Regions from separate parts of the Streptomyces ambofaciens ATCC 23877 genome, predicted to be linked through region 1. Evidence: riboswitches for the same ligand, from Rfam matches in the RefSeq annotation. Region 1 holds a riboswitch; each other region holds the start of a gene.
What was found. A riboswitch is a leader RNA that binds a small molecule or an ion and turns the genes downstream of it on or off. The one in region 1 is predicted to bind cobalamin.
Positions count from the first base shown of each region.

Region 2: another riboswitch for cobalamin. It lies ahead of SAM23877_RS28490 (ABC transporter substrate-binding protein); the one in region 1 lies ahead of SAM23877_RS08950 (cobalamin biosynthesis protein).
Region 3: another riboswitch for cobalamin. It lies ahead of SAM23877_RS28525 (hypothetical protein); the one in region 1 lies ahead of SAM23877_RS08950 (cobalamin biosynthesis protein).

Region 1 is NZ_CP012382.1:1,980,004-1,982,256, reverse strand. It holds gene SAM23877_RS08955 (cobyric acid synthase) at 1-488, opposite strand, end outside; gene SAM23877_RS08950 (cobalamin biosynthesis protein) at 485-1,450, opposite strand; cobalamin riboswitch at 1,659-1,798, opposite strand; gene SAM23877_RS08945 (hypothetical protein) at 1,938-2,159, opposite strand; gene SAM23877_RS08940 (inorganic phosphate transporter) at 2,194-2,253, opposite strand, start outside.
Region 2 is NZ_CP012382.1:6,495,942-6,498,194, reverse strand. It holds gene SAM23877_RS28500 (MFS transporter) at 1-237, shown strand, start outside; gene SAM23877_RS28495 (class I SAM-dependent methyltransferase) at 206-955, shown strand; cobalamin riboswitch at 1,010-1,187, shown strand; gene SAM23877_RS28490 (ABC transporter substrate-binding protein) at 1,276-2,244, shown strand; gene SAM23877_RS28485 (FecCD family ABC transporter permease) at 2,241-2,253, shown strand, end outside.
Region 3 is NZ_CP012382.1:6,502,960-6,505,212, reverse strand. It holds gene SAM23877_RS40340 (hypothetical protein) at 188-343, opposite strand; gene SAM23877_RS28525 (hypothetical protein) at 465-908, opposite strand; cobalamin riboswitch at 951-1,139, opposite strand; gene SAM23877_RS28520 (ferric reductase-like transmembrane domain-containing protein) at 1,166-2,152, opposite strand.

The sequences.
Region 1 (2,253 bases):
ACCACGACGGGGAGCCCGGCGCCCCGGGCGATCCCCATGTTCACGATGTCGGTCCGGCGCAGGTTGATCTCGGCCGGACTGCCCGCCCCCTCGCAGATCACCGCGTCATACGTGCCCCGCAGCTCGGCCAGACAGTCCAGCACCGTGCCGAGCAACTGCCGCTGCCGCCCGCCGTGGTAGCCGCGGGCGCTCATCTCACCGACCGGCTTGCCGAGCAGCACGACCTGGCTGCTGCGCTCCCCGCCCGGCTTCAGCAGCACCGGGTTCATCAGCGCGGTGGGCTCCACCCGGCACGCCTGCGCCTGCATGGCCTGCGCCCGCCCGATCTCCGCGCCCTCGCGGGTCACGAAGGAGTTCAGCGACATGTTCTGCGCCTTGAACGGCGCCACCTTGACGCCCTGGCGCACCAGCCAGCGGCAGATCCCGGCGGTGACGACGCTCTTGCCGGCGTCGGAGGTGGTACCGGCGACGAGGAGGCCACCGCTCATGAGTCACGTCCCTTCGTGAGTGCCCGGCGGGCGAGCAGCCGCGCGCCCGCGCACACGCCCAGCGCCAGCCAGCCCACGCGCCGGGAGAGCCGGACGGCCCGGTCGATGTCGCCGGAACCGGCCAGGACGGCGCGACCGGCCGCCCCGTTGAGGACGGGCCGGTGCTCCACCCGCCCGCCGTAGGAGAGCGTGCCGCCGAGCCGCACGCCGAGGGCGCCCGCGAACGATGCCTCCACGGGACCCGCGTTGGGGCTCGGATGCCGTCCGGCGTCGGCACGCCACGCCCGCACGGCGCCCCGCGGGTCGCCGCCGGCCACGGTGGCCAGGACGGCGGTCAGACGGGCGCCGGGCCAGCCCGCGAGGTCGTCGAGCCGGGCCGAGGCCCAGCCGTAGCGCCGGTACCGGGCGGACTTGTGGCCGACCATGGCGTCCAGGGTGTTCACCGCCCGGAAGCCGAGGAGCCCGGGCACTCCGGCGACGGCGCCCCACACGAGGGCGCCCACCACCGCGTCCGAGGTGTTCTCGGCGACGGACTCGACGACGGCCCGGGCGATTCCGTCGGCGTCCAGGGCCTGCGGATCCCGTCCGCACAGGTGCGGCAGCCGCGCACGGGCCGTCTCGACGTCCCCGGCCTCCAGGGCCCGCCCGATCGAGCGGGCCTCCCGGGCGAGCGAGGTCCCGCCGACGACGGCCCAGGTGGCGGCGCCGGTCAGCGCGACGGAAGCGGCGGGGGAGCGGCGTACGGCGCGTGCGGCGGCGGCCCCCAGGGCGACGGCGCCACCGGCGCACACGCCGGTGTGCAGCGCGCCCCGGCCCCGGTGGTCACGCCACAGCACCCGTTCCACGGCACCGGCGGCACGGCCGAACGCGGCGACCGGGTGCCCGCGGCGCGGATCGCCGAGGAGGAGGTCGCCGAGAAGGCCGGCGGCGGCGCCGTACGCGAAGACGCGTTCGGCGCGCACGGCTCAGCCGGCCGCGGGGCGGGGAGGTGTGGGACCGGCGTTCCCGGAGTCACCGGGGTGGCCGGAGTCACCGGGGCAGCGGGTGTCGCCGGGAGGGGCGGAGTACCCGGGGTGGGCGGAGTGCCCGGGATACCGGGACCCGCCGGGGTACCTGCAGGAGCAGCCGCGCATGGCGATACGTCCTCACTCAGGGTGTCCGCGCCCTGGTTGGAAGAGACCGGCGGTGAGAGTTCCTGGCTCCCGGGGATCAGCTCCCCGGTCACAGTGGCGGGACCGCGCCGGATTCGCACCGGGCTTCCTCTCCTGCCGCCGTACTGGCTCCGGAAGTCCACCACGGCCCGCGAACACCCGTCAACCTGGCGTTGACCTGCGGCGGGGGAGTGTGCGAAGGCCCACACACGGGCGGTGTGCGCCGGCACGGGAAGAGGCGGGGTGCGGGACGGTTGGAGTCCGTCCCGCACCCCGCCTCACGGGTGTGCGGCGATCGTCAGGCGACGATCAGGTAGATGCCGTACGCCACCGCCGCCGCGCAGGCCGCGAAGCACGCGTACGCGCCGGTGACCGCGAGGGCCGCGGAGCCGCCCTGGGCGGTGGCCCGCTCCTGGCGGGAGAGGCCGACGATGCCGAGGGTGAACAGGCCCACCAGGACCACGGTGGCCACGAGGCTGACCCCGAAGACGGAGCCGAGAGCTGCCCAGTCGATGCTCATGGAGGTTCGCTTCCTTCGTACCCGGGGGGCGGGCTCAGACGGTGGTGGTGGCCGAGGGGGCCTTGGCGTCGGGCGCGGCGGCCGGGACGGCGGC
Region 2 (2,253 bases), 4.5 Mb from region 1:
CTCGCCGCGGGCCTGGGTGCCTGCGCGAGCGGCGTGCTGGGCGGGCAGGTGTACGGCCTCGGCGAACGGGCCGGGCACACCGGCTGGTTCTGGCTGCTGGCGGCCGCCCAGTGTGCGCTGCTTCCCCTTCTGCTGCTCACGCTGCGCCACCGCACGGCGCGGCGCCCTGCCCCCGACGGCGACCATGAAGGAGCACTGACGCGCGATGACACGGACGGGCGGATTCCAGGACGATGACTTCTGGACCGAGTTCCACGACTTCCTCTTCTCCGAGCAGCGCTACGAGCAGGCCGAGGAGCTGCTGGACACCTCTCCCCTGCTCGCCCTCGCCGGGGGGTCACGCGTGCTCGACCTGTGCTGCGGGCCGGGGGTGTTCACCGTGCCGCTCGCCCGCCGCGGTCACCGCGTGACCGGAGTCGACCTGAGCCCGGCCATGCTGGACCGCGCGCGCAAGCGGTCGGCCGACGCCGGTGCCGACGTGACGTACGTGCGGGCCGACGCCCGCGAGTACGAGGCGCCGGGCGGCTTCGACGTCGTCCTCAACATGTTCACCTCCTTCGGGTACTTCGAGGATCCCGCCGACAACGCCCGCGTGCTGCGCACCATGCACACCTGCCTGGCACCCGGCGGCACGCTCGTCCTGGACCTCGCCGGGAAGGAGCTCCTGGCGCGCAGGGTCACCCCGCCCAAGGTGGTGCGCCGGGGCGAGGACCTGATGGTGCAGACCGACACCGTGCTGGACGAGTGGGCGCGGCTGCGCAGCGACTGGGTGCTGGTCCGGGGCGAACGGGTGACGCGGGCCACCCTGACCTGGTTCGTGTACAGCGCGGTGGAGCTGCGGCGGATGGCCGAGGAGGCGGGGTTCGGCCGCGTGGAGGTCTTCGGCGGGTTCGACGGACGCCCCTACGACGAGAACGCCGAGCGGCTGGTGCTTCGGGCGGTCCGTGAGGCCTGAGGGAGGAGCGGGGCGTGCGGCCGGGTCCGCACGCCCTTTGCCGGCGGCTCGGGGAAACGTAGGATCACCTGGTCATCGCCGCGACGGGAGACAGGAAGCCGGTGCGAATCCGGCACGGTCCCGCCACTGTGACCGGGGAGCGCCCCTCCGACATGCCACTGCGCACCGCGCGGGAAGGCGGGGGGAACGTCGATCCGGGAGTCAGGACACTGGTCCGTCGCGGGCCCGTCCCAAGGAGCGCGGACTCCAGGAGGCTTCACGTGTCCCAGCTGTTCGACCCTGCCCGCACACGGGTGTTCCTCCGTGCCACGGCCGCTGCCATGGCTCTCTCCTCAGTGCTGCTGACCGCCGGCTGCGGTGCGTCGTCCGACGGGAGCGGTGGGGACGCGAAGGCCTCCACGGCCGTACCCGCGGGCTTCCCGGTCACCATCGACAACTGCGGTGTGAGGACGACGTACGACGAGCCTCCGGCGCGGGTGGTCACCATCCACCAGCACCCGGCGGAGCTCATGCTCGCCCTCGGCCTGAAGGACCGCATGGTCGGCACGGCCTTCCCCGACTCCGCCGTCCTGCCCGAGCTGCGGAAGGACTACGAGGCGATCCCCGAACTGGCGGAGAGGGAGCCGTCGTTCGAGAGGATCCTGGAGGCCGAACCCGACTTCGTCTACGGCGGCTACGGCAGCGCCTTCGCCGAGAACGAGGGCCGCTCCCGCACGGCGTTCACCGACGCCGGCATCGACACCTACCTCAACCGCGAGTACTGCGGCAGGAAGCGGGTGACGATGAAGGACACCTACGACGAGATCCGCACCATCGGCGAGATCTTCGGTGTCCCGGACCGGGCCGACGCACTGGTCGCCGATCTCGAAGGCCGCGTCGACGAGGCCGCCGGCCAGGTCGAGGGCGAGCCCGAGGTGTCCGTCTTCGTCTACGACAGCGGCGACAAGAGCGCCTTCACCGCGGGCGGCAGGAGCCTGGGCACCGAGCTGATCCGGTCGGCCGGCGGCACGAACGTCTTCGCCGACCTCGACGACGTCTTCGGTGACGTCTCCTGGGAGCAGGTCGTCGAGCGCAGGCCGGAAGTCATCGCCCTCTACGACTACGCCGGTGCCGGCAGCGTCGAGGAGAAGAAGAGGTTCCTGCTCTCCCAGCCCGCGCTCGCCGACGTACCGGCCGTCAGGAACAAGCGGTTCGTCGTCCTGCCGCTGACCGCCACGCTGGTCGGCATCCGCTCGGCCTACGCGGTCGAGGATCTGGCTCGCGGGCTGCACCCCGAGAGCTTCCGGTGACCCAGACCG
Region 3 (2,253 bases), 4.5 Mb from region 1:
CCTCCGCGGAAGTCGACGACCCTCGTCCGGTCGGGGCCGGGGCATGCCGTCGGCGAGACGGTCCCTGAACGCCGCTGCAGCCCCGAGCTCCTCGGCCCGGGGCTGCACTGACCTCGTTCGATCCGTACTGACCTCGTTCGTTTCCCTGTTACGGAGACGTCGGCAGCAGTCTCACGAAGGTCGAGTCCTAGAAGAAGTGCTTGCGTCCACCGACCGCGCGGCCGGTCGCACCCAGGATCCACAGGATGGCGCCAACCAGAATGAGGATGCCGCCGATCGTCGTCAGCAGACCCATACCGACAAGCAGGCCGATGATCAGTAGAATAAGTCCGAGAATGATCATTTCAGAACCCCATCGTCTTTTCCGACTCAGGCGCGTAGGCGTTTATGCCTCACAAAGGCCCGAGCTTGTCTCTAGTCGGTAGATCCCGGCCTACGAATGCCAGGACCTCGGTGCGATAGCCCTAGTTCCCGGCGATACGGCGTTCACGCATCCGCTCGAAAATTCGTTCAGTACGCCGTCGCGGCGGCGTGATGGCGTACAGGTCGAGGATGTCCGGCCGGGGCGCGACGCCCGGTCCGCCGGCGCGTGCCCAGGCGGCGATGTCCTCGGTCGCGTCCGGGTCGTTGACCAGCCCCAGCCAGACGGGCCGGGCTCCGGCCGCCCGGCCCTCCGCGGAGGGCTGTACGACGATGACGTTGGCCTGGCCGCAGACGTCGAGACAGTCGGAGACGCGTACCGGTACCGCGGCGCGCAGGCGCTCGGTCTGGGCCGCGTGGTCGACGCCGGTGACTTTGGGGCTGCCGCAGCAGCAGTCGCGGCACACGACGACGCGGCACGGTACGGGGCCGGTGGCCGTCGGGGTCCTCGCGTCGTCGGGCGTGCGTCCGGTCGGCGTTGCGGGCATGCGGTGCCGTCCCTCTCTCCGGGGAGATCCGCCCCGGTGGTCCGTCGAGGAGGCGACCGCGTGAGTCTCCTGGCTCTCGGGTCGATGCCCGTCCCGGCCTTCCCACCCGCTGCCGGGCAGTGGCCTGTCGGGACGCGCTCGCCGATCACAGTGGCGGGACCGCGCCGGATTCACACCGGCTTCCTCGTTCCGCCGTCGCCTTGTCGCCGGACATCATCCCACCCCGGGACGGAGGGCCGACCTTCCGGTGCCGGCCGTCACTCCGTCTCCTGGGTGTGGGGGGCCGTCGCGGGCGGGTCCGTCGGGCGGTCCCGTCCGCCGTCACGGCCGGACACCACCACGACGACCAGCCCGACGACGACGGCTCCGGCGACGACGCGTCCACCCGCGCGCGCCCACCAGGCGGGGCGGGCCGCGCCCGCGCCGCCCTTCGGCGGGCCCAGCCGCTCGGCCCGCCGGGCAGGTCTCACCAGGCGCAGCAACAGCAGCGCGGCGACGGGGATCTGCAGCAGCCACAGGACGGTGCGCGGCCACTCCCCGTACCAGACGTTGGTCCCGTACAGCAGGGTGTGCCACACGCTCAGCACGTAGACCACGATCACGAAGCGATGCAGCCGACGCCAGGTCTTCGCTCCGATGCGGTGCCGGACGTAGAACAGCAGCCCGAGCGGAACCGCCAGGTACAGGGCACCCTGTCCGATCGGGATGGCGATCCGGCCGGTGCCGGAGTCGTACCAGCCCGGCACGAAGGAGTCCGCGAAGCCCACCCACAGCCGCTCGGCCCACCCCAGTTTCGTCTCGTAGCGCACCAGCTCCGCGGCGAACATCAGCGCGTGCGCGAACATCAGCGCCATCGTCGTCAGACTCGTGGTGCGGTGCCAGCGCTCCAGCACCTGCCGGGAGAGGGGCAGCCGGGTGTGGCCCGTCCCCGACAGCAGCAGACCGAACATGACCGTGCACCAGGCCCACAGCAGCCCCGACCAGCCGAAGGCCTGGCTGAGCAGGTACATCCAGTAGGTGCCGGCATCGTCCATGAACGGCATGATCGCGACGGTGTCCGAAGCACCCGACTCCATGCGCGCCCACAGGAACACGAACACGAGCGCCGTGACCACCACCGCCGCGGTGGCGTCGGGCAGGGCGGAGCGCAGATCGCCGCGCAGGGCGACGCGGTCCCCGGAGGGCCGTGGCCGTCCGGGCGGGACCTCCGCCCCGTCTTCGTCCGGACTCGCGTCTGACAGCATCAGGGGGCCTCCCGGGCACGGGCCACCGCGGCAACGGTGTGCATGTGACGTGAGGCAACAAGTCTGGCCGACGGGGCGGCGATCCCCAGAGGCGTTATCCG